DNA from 4 places in the Paenibacillus sp. JT22N12 genome. Region 3 is predicted to be linked to each of the others. Evidence: riboswitches for the same ligand, from Rfam matches in the RefSeq annotation. Region 3 holds a riboswitch; each other region holds the start of a gene.

Region 1 (4,162 bases), on a different contig from region 3:
TGATGATCAGGCCCGATGCCAGCGAGGATCAGCTGTGGGAAGCGCTGGACTTCGCCTCGTCCGCTGAGTTTGTCCGTGCGCTGCCTCTGGGGCTGGAAACGCTCATTGGCGACAGGGGCATCCGGCTGTCCGGAGGCGAAAGGCAGCGGCTTGTGCTGGCGCGGGCCATCATCAGCAAACCGGCCGTGCTCGTGCTGGACGAGGCGACAAGCTCGCTGGATACCGAGAACGAGAAGAAAATCCAGGAGGCGCTGGAGCGGCTGAAAGGGACCATGACCATTATTGTGGTCGCCCATCGTTTATCCACAATCCGTCACGCGGATCAGGTCATTGTCATCGATCAGGGGAAAGTGGTGCAGCGCGGAGGCTTCATGCAGCTTGCATCTGAACGGGACGGAGTATTCGGCCATCTGCTTGATAATCAGAAAGAAGCCATTGTATAGCTGCCGTAGAGGATGAGGAGACAGGCAGCTTCATGCGGCCATGCATGAAAAGAAACGGCTATCGCCTTCCTCTGGCGGCAAAGCCCTGGTTTCTTCCCTCAGAAATATAAGCAAAGTATAATCGGGATTTATACTTTCATATATTTCAAAAAAAAAGCGGAAAAGTCTTCAGCGCAATGAAAACCGCTGTTCACTTTTCCGCAACTGTTCGTTATAAGCAACGGATTCTTTCTTAATGAAGAAGAATCCGATATAATAAGGTTCAGCAAGCTATAACATTGGAGGATACGTATAATGATTGGAGAACGCATACAACTGCTGCGCAAAAGAAAGGCGCTCTCTTTAACCGAGCTCTCTGAGCGGGCTGGCGTGGCCAAGTCCTACTTAAGTTCCATTGAACGGGGGATTCAGCAGAATCCCTCCATTCAATTTCTCGAGAAAGTCGGAACCGTACTGGGTATTTCCGTGGAAGAACTGCTTCACGTCCAGAAGTCCGATGACGAAGCAAGGCAGCTTGACCGGGAATGGGAAGACCTCGTACGCGAAGCCATGGCATCAGGCGTGAGCAAGGAACAGTTTAAAGAGTTTCTGGAATTCAACAAGTGGAGGCTCCACAAGGATTAGGCACTATGTAGATGTATTTTCTTCCATGGGTAATGTGCCGTTTTCCAATTTCGGGAGGGCGCTCAGAACACCCCGGATAACTTCCCGGTCAAGCCCCATTGCCCGTGCGATCATAATCAATTCAACCCACTCTTTGTCCAAATTTTCCTTGCGAATCCGTTCTGCAAGCGCCATAACCATTTCCTCCGCTCCGAATTCGGCCGGTTGCACCACTGACTCCATGCGTTTAAGGTGCCCAGGTAAAAACGCACTTCTTCGTCTCCTATTTAAATGTAATCGTTTTCTATATTCACCATTATAATCAAGCCTTTCCGCTGATGCTGTCGCTTCGTGCGATCGAATTTTGATTTTTTCAACTAATTTTGTCGAATAATTCACATTTTTAGTAAAGCAGTCATGAACCGATTCTCATGGATATCGTAGCCATCGGGATTATTCGCCTGCCATCGCCAAGTATCCTCGCACATCTCCTCGATACAACGGTCTGCAGTCCATCCAAGCTCTTGTCTGGCCTTCCGGATGTCCGCGCAGCTGACCGCAATATCCCCCGGCCTGCGGGCAGCGAAGCGGTACGGCACATGAGTCCCCGTCGCTTTCTCGAAGGCCGCTATCATCTCCAGGACGCTTGAACCGCGCCCGGTTCCCAGGTTGTAAATATTCAGACCCGATGAATCCAGAATGCGTTCAAGGGCTCTGATATGCCCAAGCGCCAGATCTACAACATGGATGTAATCCCTGATTCCCGTGCCGTCAGGGGTAGGATAATCGCTTCCATATATGCTCAGCTCTTCCAGTCTACCGGAAGCCACCTGCGACAAATAAGGCATCAGATTGTTAGGCGTGCCCGAGGGATTCTCACCGATCCTCCCGCTCTTATGGGCGCCGGCAGGATTGAAATAGCGGAGAATGCTGATTCCCCATTCCGGATTGGATGCCGACAGATCCTGCAAAATCTGCTCAATCATTTGTTTGGTGCGGCCATAGGGGCTGGATGCGCCAATGGGCGAATTCTCGGACACCGGCATATCCCCGGATGCCCCGTACACGGTGGCAGAAGAGCTGAACACAAGCTTGTGCACGCCATATTTGCTCATGACCTCGCACAGCGCCAGCGTGCTGTTCATATTCATCTCATAATACCAGAGCGGTGAACGAACCGACTCGCCGACCGCCTTGAGACCGGCAAAATGGATGGCGGCATCGATTTGATTTCTTGCAAAAACGGCCTCAAGAGCGCTGCGGTCTCTTACGTCCAATTGATAGAACCGAAAGGATTTCCCTGTGATTTCCTTTACCCGATTGAGCGCCTCCGGACTGCTGTTGGCGAAATTATCCACCACAATGATGTCATATCCGGCCTCCAGCAGCTCGACGCAGGTATGGGTTCCAATATATCCGGCCCCGCCGGTAACCAATATCGCCATAAGGATTATCCCTCCATATTGTGATTGACCTTGCGGCTCATCGCCAGCCTGCGGATGATGCTCCGGCTGATTCCGAGCAGGTAGCCAAACTCTTCCGTACGGTGAAACAGTGCGATATAAAGAACATTAACGGTGAAAAAGCCCGCAATGCCTTTCCCTATGAGCTCTGCAAAGCCGTTCGCGGGAATGAAATGGCATACTGCGCTGGCAAGGGCATAAGCACCCGCGCCTGCCAACGTATAGATGAAATAGGTCTTGAAATAATCCGTCAAGGGCCGCTGGAATACATTCCGGTAGACAAAATAAGGAGTCGTCCAGAAGGGAACGGCCAAGCTGCTGATGAGCGACCCGATAAACACGCCGGCTATCCCGATCGTCTGGACGAGCGTAATGGACACGCCAAGGCATACGGCCGCCTGAATGAGCGGGGCATAACGGTCCTGATGGAAGATGCCTGCCGTTGTTTTCACCGTCGTGATGGAATTTCTCATGCCTCTTTCATAAAACAGAGCCAATAGCAGAACGAGCACGCTGCCGCTCATCAGGAAATCCGGACCGATCCACAGGGTGATAAACGGTTCGATTAATAGGGACAAGAGAATGACAAACAGCGAATACAACCAGAAATTAAGCAGCAGCGTCACTTTATACACCGCAAAAATCTTATCCTTGCTCTCCTTGGATACCAGATTGCCGATGCTGTGATACATATTGCTGAAAATCTGATTGATAAAGGTCCGCCCGATTTCGATCAGCATCTTGTAGTTGGAGTACAAGCCGACAGCCGCAACGCTTACGAAGCTTGAGATGAGAATATTCTCCGTCCCAAGCACGAAGTAGCTGCCTGTATTCTGCAGGACAATGGCTTTCACATTCTTGATGATCCCCTTCTTCGTCACGCTGTCCAGCCCTCCGCTGACCTTGTCGCGCAGGAACGGATACATCCGGTTGACGGTTACCGTCAGGATAACCGCGGTGCTAAGCGTGATCACACTGTCTATCATCAGAAAAAGAATATAGTTTTTCGTGTAAGTAAGAATTCCGATTTTCAGGCAGGTCGACAGAATCGAAGACACGGTGAATACAAGCGTTACGATATACCCCTTCTGGCTGACGTTCAGAAATGAGTTTTTGTAAGAGAAGAGGTATGGGGTGACGGTATTGAGCAAAAAGATCAGATAAATCGCCGTCAGATGCTCCACGCTGGAATCTTTGACAAAATGGTCAAGGAACGGCAGCACGGATAAGCCAAGGAGCGCCACGATGAGAGCAATGACCAGGTAGGCATTCCGGTACAGCTTCATCAGCTTGTTGATGGTGTCCCTGTCATTGTCTGCAACGGGCTTATAGAGGCTGTAAATAATGCTGGAGCCGATTCCCGCCTCCGCCAGCGTGAGCATTGTCAGCAGATTGGTGAACAAACCGTTAATACCCAAATACTCGATACCCAGGCTGTTGATGAACACCGTCCTGGAAATAAAACTGAGAGCCGTAATCACGATCTGGTTGCCGAGTCCTGCCGCAATATTAATTAATGAGCTGCGGACTCTCATGCCGGCACCTGATCCCGGCCCTTGTCAGTCATCATCCGGATGCAAAACCCTTGCGTGAAGGGCAAAATATTGAACAGCATGGAATATACGCCGATATCCTTCGTATCCCCTTGGGAGA
Region 2 (4,162 bases), on a different contig from region 3:
CCCGGAGCTTGGAGAAGCAGATAACGATTGCCCGCTCTGCACGGCCCCCGGGTACGGACTGTAGTAGACGAGCCAGCTAAACAGAAGCAGCCAATAGTAACCGAAGGACATGTCAAAATCGACGGCAGCATGAACCAGCAGTACGCCGACAGGGAGGATTCCTGCCCGATCATGCCTCCAAACTATCCGCAGCAGCCCGTACATCATGAAAGCAAATACGATTAATCCGACAATTCCAAGATCAAGCAGCAGATCCAAATAACCGCTGTGCACTTCGTTGCCAATATACGGGTAGGTTTGGATTCGGGTAAACAGAATCCGCCAGGTATCCCCGCCCTGACCCAGGAGAGGCGCCTCCAGAAATAGGCTCCATGCATCCTTGTAAAACATCGTACGCGCGCCTGCGGTTTGAAAATGGCCGCTGCTGATCCGGCCTTGAATCACTGCCGGCAGGAGAAGCGCCATAATCAGACAGGCTGCCCCCAACCCGGCCCACGCGGCAATCTCAAGCTGTCTTCCGGACAGGCCGGCAAATACCGTGCGAAGTGCGGTGAAGCCCGCTGCAGATGCCATCAGGATGGCAAGCAGCCCAAGCGTTTCCCCCATGTGGCCAACGCCTTCATGACTGCCTTGCAGACCTGCGGCAAAGACAATACGATAGGCTGCCCCCGCTCCAACAAGCGTCCAGCCGCTGTAAACCAGCCATTTGACCCGCTGCTCCCGGGTCAGGAGCAGCAGTCCGGCAAGCCATCCCGCAGCCGTTGTAAGCCAGGCTGCCCTGGATTCCGTAAGCAGCAGCACGAGCACCAGCGGCGCGGCCATCATGACGGCAAGCAAGAAAGTCCGATAACGGCCTTCACGTATCATGAGAAGCCAGTTCCACAACAAATAAGCTCCCGAGACGGCTCCGAGGAAATTCGGATATTGAACGAAGCCGGCCAGCCGGGCACCGATTGCGGATAAACTGGAATCCCCTGTACTCATGATCATCTCCGGAACGTCTATCCAGCCGAGCCATCCGGCAAGCGCGCCGCCAATGAGGAACAAGCCAGAACCCTGAAGCGCCCCGAACAGCCAGCTCCGGAATGGGCCGATTCTCAGCCACAGATACCCGGATATGAGGAAAGCCCCATAAGCCGACCATCTGAGCACCTGCTGCAGAGTTCCATGTACGGAAGCCGGTTTGTTGATCAGACTCAAACCAAACAAAAGCGCAATAAGCAGCGGCGTATAAGCCGCCAGCGGCACCGAGACCCGCACAGGCTCTTCTCCAGGCCCTTTATTTTTTTTCAACATGAAATATTCACGGATCCCTCTACTGCTGCCTCTTATCCTTCGTCTCTGCATACGAGCCGTAATAAACAAGGACAAAACGGTTGAAGCCATAAGCATCCATTCCCATCTGTAAAAGGATGCGTCAAAAAACATTCCATTCCGGTATGCGGACCAAATCAGCAGGCCGGTAAACATCAGCCCGGCGGCACCAACAACGACTGGCATTTGAATCCCCTCTTCAATCTCTCTTTATAATTGTTCGATATATCTAAATTTTCTAAATATTGTAACATGTTTTAAGATGATTTGAAAATCAGATGTCGTGGAGCTGCTGCCTGAAGCAGCAAGAAGAGTTTATTTTCTTAACTTTGAACAAAAAAAAAGGCGCTCCGCGATTGCCGCGGTGCACCTGTTGTTTATAGTTAATGAGTCCGATTGTCACTGGCCTTTTCCTGTTTCCTGCGATAATAGGCTGCGACCTGCTCCCTCAGGATAAAGGCCCGCAGCGCTCGCTGCTGCAGCCCGTCCAGATCGCAAAAGCGCGCACCATAGAAGGATTGGGCTCCATCGCTGTCATAGCGTATGATCTCCAGCCAGCATGGCAGCTCAAAGCCTAGAAACAACACGGCTTCCAGACGCTCATTCGTCTTGAGCCTCGGCCCCTCGGCAACAATGAATCCCAACCCGGATAAGCTTATATTTCGTATGGCCAGTTCCATATCTTCAATAAATTCGAAGTTTTCCGGCCCTGTTGACAATTCTCTTGTTTCAATAATCACTTTCTTCATGGTGCCCTTATGGTCAATCTGAACACGGGGAGACTCCCGTTTCTCTTCCAGTCCGCTCAAGGCCCGGACAGGAAATATAACTGCGATAGATCCTTCCGCCTTGCCGATGACCGTCGACTGCAGACGTTGTATCCCCACCGGAGAGTAGATTGTCATCTCCACCGGATTGCCGAGATCAAATGACTTGTATTCCGTCATTTCAATCTCCATCATCTCGCCCTCAATATGGCTCAAAATCCCCGTTGAGACATATCCTTCTTTCTCGACTACGGTCCGGCTGTGGATTAATACCTTATCTGAGTAAGTTTGCTTTGCTTTCGTGTATAATTCCTTGCTGCGGGCATTCGTGCTCATAAGTACCATCTCCTTAGTGTGCAATCGCCTGGCCGAGTCTTGAGACTTTGATAAGGGATTGCCTGTTCAAGGAAATGAAAAAAGCCGTTCCTCTGCCTCGGAGCCGCTTGACTTGCACCCTGCTGAAGGGTGTTCATTTCGGCAGCCAGGCTGTCAGTCGCTCCTTTTCAAGAACCTTAGACCCTTTAGCTTTGCGTCCTTGCCTTTCGGCAAGTTTGCCATTATCGGATATATATGAAGTTAGGTACAGGCTATTGTTACATTTCTTCCACGATCATGATACTGTGCGAATCCTTAAGGTCAACCTGATAGGGCTGGGCAGGAGGTGTGCCGTCCGCCTCGCGAAGGATCCGTACGATCGGGCGGTTGACCGCAAGCGGATTATTCAGAGCCACAACCGCAATCTGGCCCGAGCTGAGCAGTACCGTTGTCGATACCGGATAAATGGATATATGCTTGCAAAAGGTTTGGATCAAATCAAGATCGAAGAAAGTGTTCCCGGCCGCGAATAAAAACTCGATGGCTTCCGTCGGCGTATGACGCTTGCGGTGCGGCCTCGGCGAGGTCAACGCGTCATAAACATCGGCCAATGCCACAATCTGCGCATATTCATGAATGGCATCCCCCTTCAGCCCACGCGGATAACCCGATCCATTGTACCGCTCGTGATGCTGAAGAGCACAATGCGCGGACAACAGGGAAATATCGTGCTGGGCGCGGATAATATTGAAGCCATCCTCCGTATGCTTCTCCATCAGGACCCGCTCTTCAGGGGTCAGCGGGGAGGTCTTGTTCAGAAGATCCTTGGGCAATCTTGTCATCCCGATATCGAACAGAAGCGCTCCCATGCCTAATTCCTCAAGCTGGTTGCGGTTGTAGCCCTTAGCCAGTCCCATTATGCCTGACAGTATAGCCACATTCACAGAATGCTGGAACAGATAGCCATCCGCCACTTGAATATTCGTCAAGCTGACCATAACGTCGGCCCGCGCAACCAGATCCTGCATGATCTGGCCAAACACATTTCGGAACGTCCGGCCCATCTCCGGTGCAATGGTTCTGCCCTTGGTCATAGGATGGTCCTTCAGCGTGGTCATGGTTTTGAATACAGCATCGTGGGCTTTTCTGCGCGTATCGTCGCGGATCGCTGTTTCCGGCTCCAGATCCTCGGTAAACGGATCTTCAACGAACAGCATATCGACTCCCAGCATCTTCAGGCGATTGATAAACCGTTCATTCAGCTCGACACCGACACCCAGAAGAATGTTGCCATTTTCCTGCAGGATCGGGCGAGCCAATTTATCTCCAGGCTTCGCCGAAAGTATATGTACTTTTCTCATCTGAGCATTCCCGCCTTTAGTCCGGTTGCATATTTGATCAAGCTTGCATCGCTGCCAGTTCGGCAGCACGCAGTTTGTATAATTGCTTATCGGCGTATATCCTGTTGTCTGCGATTTGCACAAGCATATTCAAGTCGCTCCCGTGGTCGGGAAAGTTGACGCTTCCGACAGAGACGAAAGAGCCTCAATCCTGTCGATAGGGTAAGCTTGTGCAGTTGTTCATGAGCTGGCGAATGACAGCTTCAATCAGTTTATCATCTGAATCAGGACAAATCATTATAAATTCGTCCACGGCTCATCAGGCGGTCATGCTTTGTCCAGAAAGCATGCCCGCCGCCGGAAGGGTAAAAGCGGCTTATGCCGCTGCGTTTGTCTAGATTGGCACCACCTCGCCCGACATGCCGG
Region 3 (4,162 bases):
GGGCGGTCCAAATTGCATCAGGAATTGGTGGGCCATGCCCGTGAGTTCTGCAGCAAGAAGGATATCCGGCTGTTTGAAACCGTGATTCCACGGTCGATCAGCTTTGCCAACGCTGCAGCCTATGAGGGCTCGCCGCTTGTATGGACTGACCGCTCCAATCCCGCTGCGGAAGCCTATTATACTTTGGCCAAGGAGGTGTTCGAATATGCCACCAAGAAAAAAAGAACTGCTCGTAAACTTTGAAGAACCTGCGGACAAGCCGTCCTCCGCTGCACCGGAATCGATGGTAGACAAAGCCGAAAAAACGCTGCGCACCAGAAAGAAGCCGGCTGCAGCCAAGCAAGCCCGGAAATTGCCAGCCGATCCTTCCGGTCAGGAAGCTCCGCCAACTCCAGCTGTAAAAGTGGAGGAACTGATGCCGCAGGTCAAGCTGGATAAGAAGCTGCGCAAGGAAACCCACTCCAAAGCCGAATTTTATATCCGCAAGGATCTGCTGGAACGGGTCAAAACGATATCGCAAAATAAAGGCAAAGGCTTCAAAACCAACCTTATCAATTATGCGCTGGAGCAGGCATTGGATGGGCTTGACAGATCGGGCCATTCCCCTTCGGCAGATTAGCAGTGCATCATCCATCATAGATGTGTTTATGACAAAACAGGCCGCCAGCGGATATTCCGCCAGCTGCCTGTTTTGTTGTGGTTTGCCCTTGCACCCTTGGCCGTGTTCCCCGATTACAGCGATTATTTCATCAGACCTTCAGCCTAAGAGATAATCTTATTGAATTTCAATGCGTTTCTTAACGGATTGCGCTTTTTCCTTCTTGGGTATTTCCAGCTTCAGAATACCGTTCTCGAAGCTCGCCGATATTTGGTCATCCTTAATATTTTCTACATAGAACCGGCGGACAAATTCGCCATAATAACGTTCACGCCGGATAACCTGATGATCTTCCCCGTCCACATTCTGTTCCTGGTTGCGCGAAGCCTTGATCGTCAAATAATGATTGCTGTAGCTGATATCGATATCAGCTTTAATGAACCCGGGAAGCTCGGACTCAATCAGAAAAGCATCCTCGCGTTCGTGAATATCCGTGCGGAATGGATGGGTATTGCTTCTCATCGGCGCAAAGAAATCTTCATTGAAGATATCATGGAATGATTTCATCAAGCTGCGGCTGACATCTTCATTTCTTTTCCGAAACGGAACTAAATCCAACATGTACATCTCCTCCAATTTCTTATAATGTGATGCTTACACTTTTTATTATAAGGATGCTGCCTGCTCTCCTCAAACCCGATAAAACAACAATAAAAATCATTTTCCGTGAATTTAAGGAAATCCGGCAGTCCCCTCGTTATTTTTCTCAGTCTTTCTTTGACTTTCTCTGACTTTGATTTTTTTTGACCTTTCGCTGCAGTTCGTTTGCTGCCCAGAATAGCCATGAGGACGTTACACTCCACATGTTGTTCAGATTTTGTACAGTTCCTATCTGGTATAATCACCTTACAGGAGGGCCTGCCAACATGAAGAAACTGCTTTCTTTTTTGCTGATCATCACTGGATTTGTGCTGATTGCGCTGCCTTTTGCAAAAGAATGGCATTATGATCAGAAGCAGCGGCGTCTGCTTGATCACATGGATCATAATACCTTCGCCTCCGCGGCCGAGAAATCCGATCGCCTGCTTGCAGAGAGTTACCAGCGATTATCCGACCTGTTCTCTAATGAAGCAGACGCTGCCGTACCTGAGGCTGTCAGCGACGATCAGAGCAAGGAAGATCCTCAAGGAATCGCTGTTATTGAAATCGGCAGCATCGATGTGAAGCTTCCTGTTCTGGAAGGCGCCACAACGCAAAACATGAAGTACGCCGCTGTCCATCTGACAGAAACAGCCGCACTTGGAGATATTGGCAATGCTGCCCTGGCTGCACACCGGGCTCATACGAAAGGCCGATTGTTCAATAGGCTGGGGGAAGTTAAGATGGGAGACAAAATTACGATACGGGTCAAAAACAAGGTTATGGAATATACCGTATTCAAAATATTGGTCGTTAAGCCAACTGACCTGTCCGTATTGAATGGCAATGACACCGACAGGGTGCTCACGCTTATTACATGCGATCCGCTTATTAATCCGACACATCGTCTGATTGTCCAGGCGAAACTGTAATCTATCATCACTTAAAAATAGTTGTACATTCTATCAAATATTGGTATAGTTATTGTCAAGATAAGTCACGATAACGGCAAACCTGTCGAAAGGCAGCGACGCAAAGCTAGAGGGCCTTCCCATTATTTGGATGGCAGCCAGCTACCGAAAGTTTGTCTTTTTTTGTTTTCTAAAAACAATAAACACTCAACGATAAACGGCAAACTTGTCGAAAGACAGGGACGCAAAGCTAAAGGGCCTTCCTGCTTGGATGGCAGCCAGCTACCGAAAGGAGTCTTATTTCATGAAATCTTTTTTTCTTGTTCTCGTGACCGTATTCATTTTGTCCCTTCCCCTCTCCACAACTGTAGCAGCATCCGGTACGGACTCCCCGACTTGGCTCGATACGAAGCAATTGGATATTGGAATTATCGGAGCTGCATTTAAACCTGCCGCAAAAACACCTAGTGTGCTGTTAATAACCAAAAACGGAGTCACTTATACATACAAATTGCCTGCCACAGGCACGATGGAATACTTCCCCCTGCAGCTTGGTGATGGTTCTTATACAATCTCCCTTATGCAAAATGTTACCGGCACCAAATACAAAAAAATCGGTACGGAATCAGTTAACCTGAACTTGAGCGATGACAGCAGCGTATTTCTTGGTTCCGTGCAAAATGTCAATTGGAAAAGCTCCCCGACTGCTGTTGCCAAAGCCAAGGAATTGACGAAAAACAAAACGAAAGTTGAAGACAAAGTCAAAGCGATTCACGATTATATCGTTAAAACCATCAAATATGATTCCAAATTGAGCACATCTGTAACAACGGACTATATTCCCGATGCGAACAGAACGTTGAAATCAGGCAAAGGCATCTGCTATGATTACTCCTCCCTGTTTGCTGTCATGGCTCGCAGCGCCGGCATCCCGACCAAGCTGGTTATGGGAACAACCGATTATGTGAAAGGCTACCATGCCTGGAACCAGGTACTGATTAATGGGAAATGGAGCAATATTGATACAACGGTTGATTCCGGTTTGGGCAAAACCAGCGCAAGCAGCAGTTCAATGTTCAAAGAAGCCGGCAAATACGCAGCAGCTAAATTCTATTAAGCTTAATCTGATCGCTTGATAGCATCTGTCATTAAGCAAAAGCAGCTTAAGACAGCAAATAGCGCAAAAAAGAGACTATTGCAGGATCCCCCCTCCTGTAAAGTCTCTTTTTTGCATTTTGACGGGTAGTTCGGTATTACGCTGCCTGGATATGCAATCCCTTATTTCATGACATATGCCTCTCCCATCGTGCATCTCACCATTATCATCTTTAGAAAAAAGGAGCTGCGCCTCGTCATATGATAATGACGGAGGAACAGCTCCTGATGGATTTTTACTAAAAATGATCTTATTTCTGGATATGCTTCCGGCGCAATCTCAGCAAAACAATTCCGAGAATGACCAGACACAGTCCTGCAAGTTGAAGCGGCAAAGAGCTGCTTTCCCCTGTTTTGGGGAGCGTCTTGCCAGGTGTGCTGCTGTCTGGATCGTCATTACCGGGTTCTATACCGCCCAAAGGAATCTCATCCACATTTACATCGAACAGGACTTCTTCTTCGTTGCCGTCCTTGTCAGTTACGATGATAGAGAAATGATCCTCGCCCGTATAGCCTGGTTCAGGTGTATACATCCATTTACCATCCGGATCGACCGTCAATGTACCGTGTTCCGGTTGGGTACCGATTGCAACATTGCCGCCCTCTGGTACTTTAACCGTCCCTTGAATCGGTTTGTCCTGTACGGTTGTTTCCTGCTGCGGCACTTGTGTATCGCTTCCAGGTTCTACGCCTGGATCAGTCGGCTCACCTGGATTCGATGGTATACCCTGGTTGCCCGGATTGACCGGTGTACTTGGTTCGCCCGGTGCTCCCGGATCAACCGGCGGCGTTCCCGGATTTGCCGGATCCTCCGGATCGTCAGGTGTTGTCGGATCCTCCGGATCGACTGGAGGGAAGT
Region 4 (4,162 bases), on a different contig from region 3:
CATAAGGCGTTTCGTCGGGATTCAAATCAAGCAGACGCAGAGATTCCGCTTCTTTTACCAGGAGCAGGCTAGTCAGATACGGCGTTTGTCCCAGCTTTTGAAAATCAAAGCACATGGTATCGGCAAGATGGATATGCTTCATTTTACCTGCGATCGCATGGAGTGCTCCCAGCGTTTCCATATCCAATGCAAGCGGATTAAGAGCAAAATCATAATCATTGAAAAAGGCGAAAAATCCTCCCAGCGCCGAGTCCGCATGAACATGCGGCCTGTTTAATCCATTAGCCGCGGCAGCTTGTACGGCAATATTCATAATTTCGGAAATATCGTCAATTCCCATAGCATCGGTCGTCCCCGTAGTGGCGACGATATAGATCGGAATTCCGCCTGAACGAATAACCTGCTCCAGTTTCCATTTCAAATCCGCTGTGTCCATGGAGCTGTCGCTTCTTGTCCGGATTTTGACCAGACGGTCGCTTCCAAGTCCTGTCGCTTCCATGGATTTGTACAGACTGTAATGAGCCGAATCCGAACAAAAGGCATACAGGTTATTCGGCACTCCCGTGCGCGAAGCATCCGGAGCGAATTTGGCTATTGCCAGCCGCAGACCGGTGAAGATTGCCCCCTGTCCGCCCCAGGTTGTGTAGCCGCCGCTTCTCGTATGGTCATAACCGACCAGCTTGGACATCATGCTGACGACCCGCACTTCAGCCTCAGCGCCAGCCGGGCCATATACATCCCACAAATTATTGCCATTGACAAGCATCGCGGCGAGCATTCCCATAATGCCCGGAATCGATGCCATGGGCAGAATATTAGTCATAAAATATTTGGTATGGTAGGGATGCGCATGCATCAGTTCGATCAGGCCCCGGGTTACATCTTCCATCGCTTTCCCCTGCGGGGGGATGACACTGCTCTCATTCAGCTGTCCATAGAAATCGCCTGACCGGTCCTTGCTGCCCTTCAGGTTTACCCTCTGAGGGTCCTTCAAAAGATCGAAGCCCGTCATCAGCTGCTCCATAAGCTTCATCAATTGCATCCGGTCCTGCTCATTCCCATCATCGCTCGGAAACCATTGACGTACATCTTGAACTGGTGACATCTTCATGTAATAGCCTCTTTTCTGTAACCAATTTATTTTGTGATGCGAAAAACCCATAAATGATCCGCACAGCAAAAAACAGCATAATGGGCATGGCAAGCCTAAACAGCTGTTAAATGGATGCAACTGGCTGACATTTCCACTGTTGGATGATGCCCCTGTAGTTTTGCGTCACTACTTTTCAATAGCTTTGCCTAGTATTCAATTTGTCTTCGCCGTGGAAATAATAGACCGGGAAGCTTAGTCGTATATTACTATTTTGTTCCATTATCTTCAAGGATTTTTGGGCCTTTTAACAATAAAATTATAAAATAAGTTACAAATTTATTACATTTATCGCGGTTTCGACATTTAAACCAGTTCTTAAGACTTACTTTTCAGTTTTTCTTCTCTTATCCAAGGGAGCTATATTTTTTCATTTCTGCCTGCCCGGGGTAATAGTTCAATGGAACGCGTAAGAACATCGTATTCATGGCATGATAGCTTATCGAAAGGAGTTGTTTCTCAAATGACGAAGCAGCCTATGACATCTCCAGGCGAAACGCCAGCAAGGCCAACCACATTACCGCCGCAGCATCAAAGCCGGCAACCAGGACTGGAATCCAAAATGACGCCAAGTCCGCAATTTGAATCTTCCGGATTGAAGGCAGCGGGCAAGCTTCAAGGTAAAGTAGCCATTATATCCGGAGCAGACAGCGGGATCGGCCGTGCCGTTGCGGTTGCCTATGCCAAGGAAGGCGCCGATATAGCCGTTCTATATTTGAATGAACAAAGCGATGCGGAGGTAACCAAGCAGTTCGTGGAAGCGGCCGGCCGCCGCTGCATTCTGGTGGAGGGAGATATCGGCGATCCGAACTTCTGCCGCGAGGCCGTGGAGGAAACCGTTAAAAGCTTGGGAAAACTCGATATCGTCGTGAATAACGCGGCGGAGCAGCATCCCCAGGATAAGATTGAGCTCATTATTCCCCAACAGCTTGAACGGACCTTCAAAACCAATATTTTCGGAATGTTTTATTTAACACAGGCGGCTATGCCTCATTTGGCAAGCGGTGCAGCAATCGTTAACACGACATCCGTAACCGCCTACCGGGGAAGTCCGACATTGCTCGATTATTCGGCGACCAAAGGAGCCATCGTTTCCTTTACCCGCTCCTTGTCGCTCAATCTTGCCGATCAGGGCATTCGCGTCAACGCCATAGCTCCCGGCCCTATCTGGACACCTCTTATTCCTTCAACCTTTGATGAGCAGAAGGTGGCCAAATTCGGCGCCGATGTCCCGCTCAAGCGTGCCGGACAGCCGGAGGAACTGGCTCCCGCTTATGTGTACCTCGCAAGCGAGGATTCTTCTTACATGAGCGGTCAAGTCCTTCACATCAATGGCGGGGAAATTGTGAACGGGTAGCATTCCCGAAGGAAATGATTTGCAGCATGGAACAACATAAAGAGGCCCGGACAAGCGAAGGAATTCGCTCGTCCGGGCCTGCCCGTGCTTAACTATTCTCTTATTCAATAAGGTCCTCTGATATAGTTGTGGACCTCTTGCTCGTAGAATTGATGGATTTTGTCGAGCTCGCTTCGCGTATAACCCGGAACGTTGGCCGCCCGCAAATTATCTTCCACCTGCGAGACGTTTCGGAATCCCGGTATGATACAGGTAATATGGGGATTATCCAGAAGGTAGCGCAGCGCGGCGCTGGCCATATTCGTTCTGCCCTCGGCAATCCATGACAGCTCCTTGCTCAGTGATACGCCCATCTCGAAGGCAATTCCGGCGAAGGTCTCGCCTACATTAAAGCTTTCGCCATTACGGTTGAAGTTCCGGTGATCGTCAGGGGCAAATGTTGATTTCTCCGTGAACTTGCCCGTCAGCAGCCCGCTGGCAAGCGGCAGACGCACCAGAATGCCCACTCCCTGCCCGAAAGCCTTGGGAATCAGCTCAAGCTCCGGCTTCTGCCGAAACAGGTTGTATATCACCTGCAGCGCCTTCACATTGGGATGCTGCAAGCAAATAAAGCCCTCTTCGACGGTTTCCACGCTTACTCCGTACTCGCGGATTTTGCCTTCCTCGCGCAGACGGTCAAGCGCGCCGAATACCTCGCCGCTTCGCAGAATATCCGTAGGCGGACAATGCACCTGGTACAGATCGATTCTTTCGCGGCCCAACCGCTTCAAGCTTGCCTCGCAATAGGCCCGCACCGACTCGTAGGAATAGGAAGCCGGATCCAGAAGATCACCGGCACGGCAAAACTTGGTCGCGATGTAAATCTCGTCCTCCCGCCCTTTTGTCGCTTTGGCGAGCAGTTCCTCACTATGTCCTTCACCATAAACATCTGCGGTATCGAAGAAGTTGACGCCCTCTTCCATTGCACGTGACAGCGCTTTGAGCGCCGAACCATCGTCCGTTCCGCCCCAGGATCCGCCGATAGCCCATGTTCCGAAGCTGATTTCACTTATGTGCAATTCAGTGCTGCCCAGTTGTCTGTACTTCATGATATCAACCGCCTTTATGTTTTGATGGCGCTTTCTTGCCTTGTTCCATTATGACTGCCATTCCCGCATACTGCAAGAGGACGAGTCGCTAAAATACAGAAATGGCGGGCCTGCTCTTCTGCAGACTCGCCAAAAGTATCGTCAGGTCAAATTCTTGCGAGCAGTCTGGCGATGGATTTATCCGCTTCCCGGAGCACGAGCTTCTTGTCCATCGTCCGTACTCGCCCCCGTTGAACGACGTTTTTGCCGTTCACCCATACAGAATCGACGTTACCGCGGGAGGCGGCATAGACAACACGGGAGTACGGGTCGGCATCAAAAGAGGGAAAGGTGTGAAAATCATTCAGGTTCAGCAGAACCAGATCGGCCTTCTTGCCCTTCTCGATGGAACCGATCAGATGATCCATACCGAGTGTCTGCGCTCCGCCGATCGTAGCCATCCTCAGCACTCTTCTGGCATCCATGCTCTCCGGTCCGCATCTGGGTTTGTGAAGCAGAGCGGTCAGCCGCATCTCCTGGAACATATCCAGCGTATTGTTGCAGGGTGCTCCATCTGCGCCAATCCCC

What was found. A riboswitch is a leader RNA that binds a small molecule or an ion and turns the genes downstream of it on or off. The one in region 3 is predicted to bind cyclic di-GMP.
Region 1: another riboswitch for cyclic di-GMP. It lies ahead of AC0YOA_RS07570 (hypothetical protein); the one in region 3 lies ahead of AC0YOA_RS15345 (transglutaminase-like domain-containing protein).
Region 2: another riboswitch for cyclic di-GMP. It lies ahead of AC0YOA_RS28775 (PilZ domain-containing protein); the one in region 3 lies ahead of AC0YOA_RS15345 (transglutaminase-like domain-containing protein).
Region 4: another riboswitch for cyclic di-GMP. It lies ahead of AC0YOA_RS31185 (pyridoxal phosphate-dependent decarboxylase family protein); the one in region 3 lies ahead of AC0YOA_RS15345 (transglutaminase-like domain-containing protein).

The regions. Positions count from the first base shown of each region.
Region 1 covers NZ_JBWDNU010000002.1:423,173-427,334, reverse strand. Annotated here, with positions in the region: gene AC0YOA_RS07580 (ABC transporter ATP-binding protein) at 1-443, shown strand, start outside; gene AC0YOA_RS07575 (helix-turn-helix domain-containing protein) at 738-1,067, shown strand; gene AC0YOA_RS07570 (hypothetical protein) at 1,071-1,277, opposite strand; cyclic di-GMP riboswitch class II at 1,257-1,339, opposite strand; gene galE (UDP-glucose 4-epimerase GalE) at 1,442-2,491, opposite strand; gene AC0YOA_RS07560 (lipopolysaccharide biosynthesis protein) at 2,497-4,044, opposite strand; gene AC0YOA_RS07555 (glycoside hydrolase family 88 protein) at 4,041-4,162, opposite strand, start outside.
Region 2 covers NZ_JBWDNU010000010.1:231,497-235,658, reverse strand. Annotated here, with positions in the region: gene AC0YOA_RS28780 (O-antigen ligase family protein) at 1-1,500, opposite strand, end outside; gene AC0YOA_RS28775 (PilZ domain-containing protein) at 1,698-2,417, opposite strand; cyclic di-GMP riboswitch class I at 2,555-2,647, opposite strand; gene AC0YOA_RS28770 (HD-GYP domain-containing protein) at 2,675-3,757, opposite strand.
Region 3 covers NZ_JBWDNU010000003.1:843,754-847,915, forward strand. Annotated here, with positions in the region: gene AC0YOA_RS15325 (ParA family protein) at 1-243, shown strand, start outside; gene AC0YOA_RS15330 (hypothetical protein) at 206-619, shown strand; gene AC0YOA_RS15335 (Hsp20/alpha crystallin family protein) at 776-1,219, opposite strand; gene AC0YOA_RS15340 (class D sortase) at 1,525-2,169, shown strand; cyclic di-GMP riboswitch class I at 2,235-2,318, shown strand; cyclic di-GMP riboswitch class I at 2,358-2,438, shown strand; gene AC0YOA_RS15345 (transglutaminase-like domain-containing protein) at 2,453-3,265, shown strand; gene AC0YOA_RS15350 (SdrD B-like domain-containing protein) at 3,555-4,162, opposite strand, start outside.
Region 4 covers NZ_JBWDNU010000013.1:86,384-90,545, forward strand. Annotated here, with positions in the region: gene AC0YOA_RS31185 (pyridoxal phosphate-dependent decarboxylase family protein) at 1-1,111, opposite strand, end outside; cyclic di-GMP riboswitch class I at 1,224-1,310, opposite strand; gene AC0YOA_RS31190 (SDR family oxidoreductase) at 1,614-2,507, shown strand; gene AC0YOA_RS31195 (aldo/keto reductase) at 2,612-3,595, opposite strand; gene AC0YOA_RS31200 (5'-deoxyadenosine deaminase) at 3,742-4,162, opposite strand, start outside.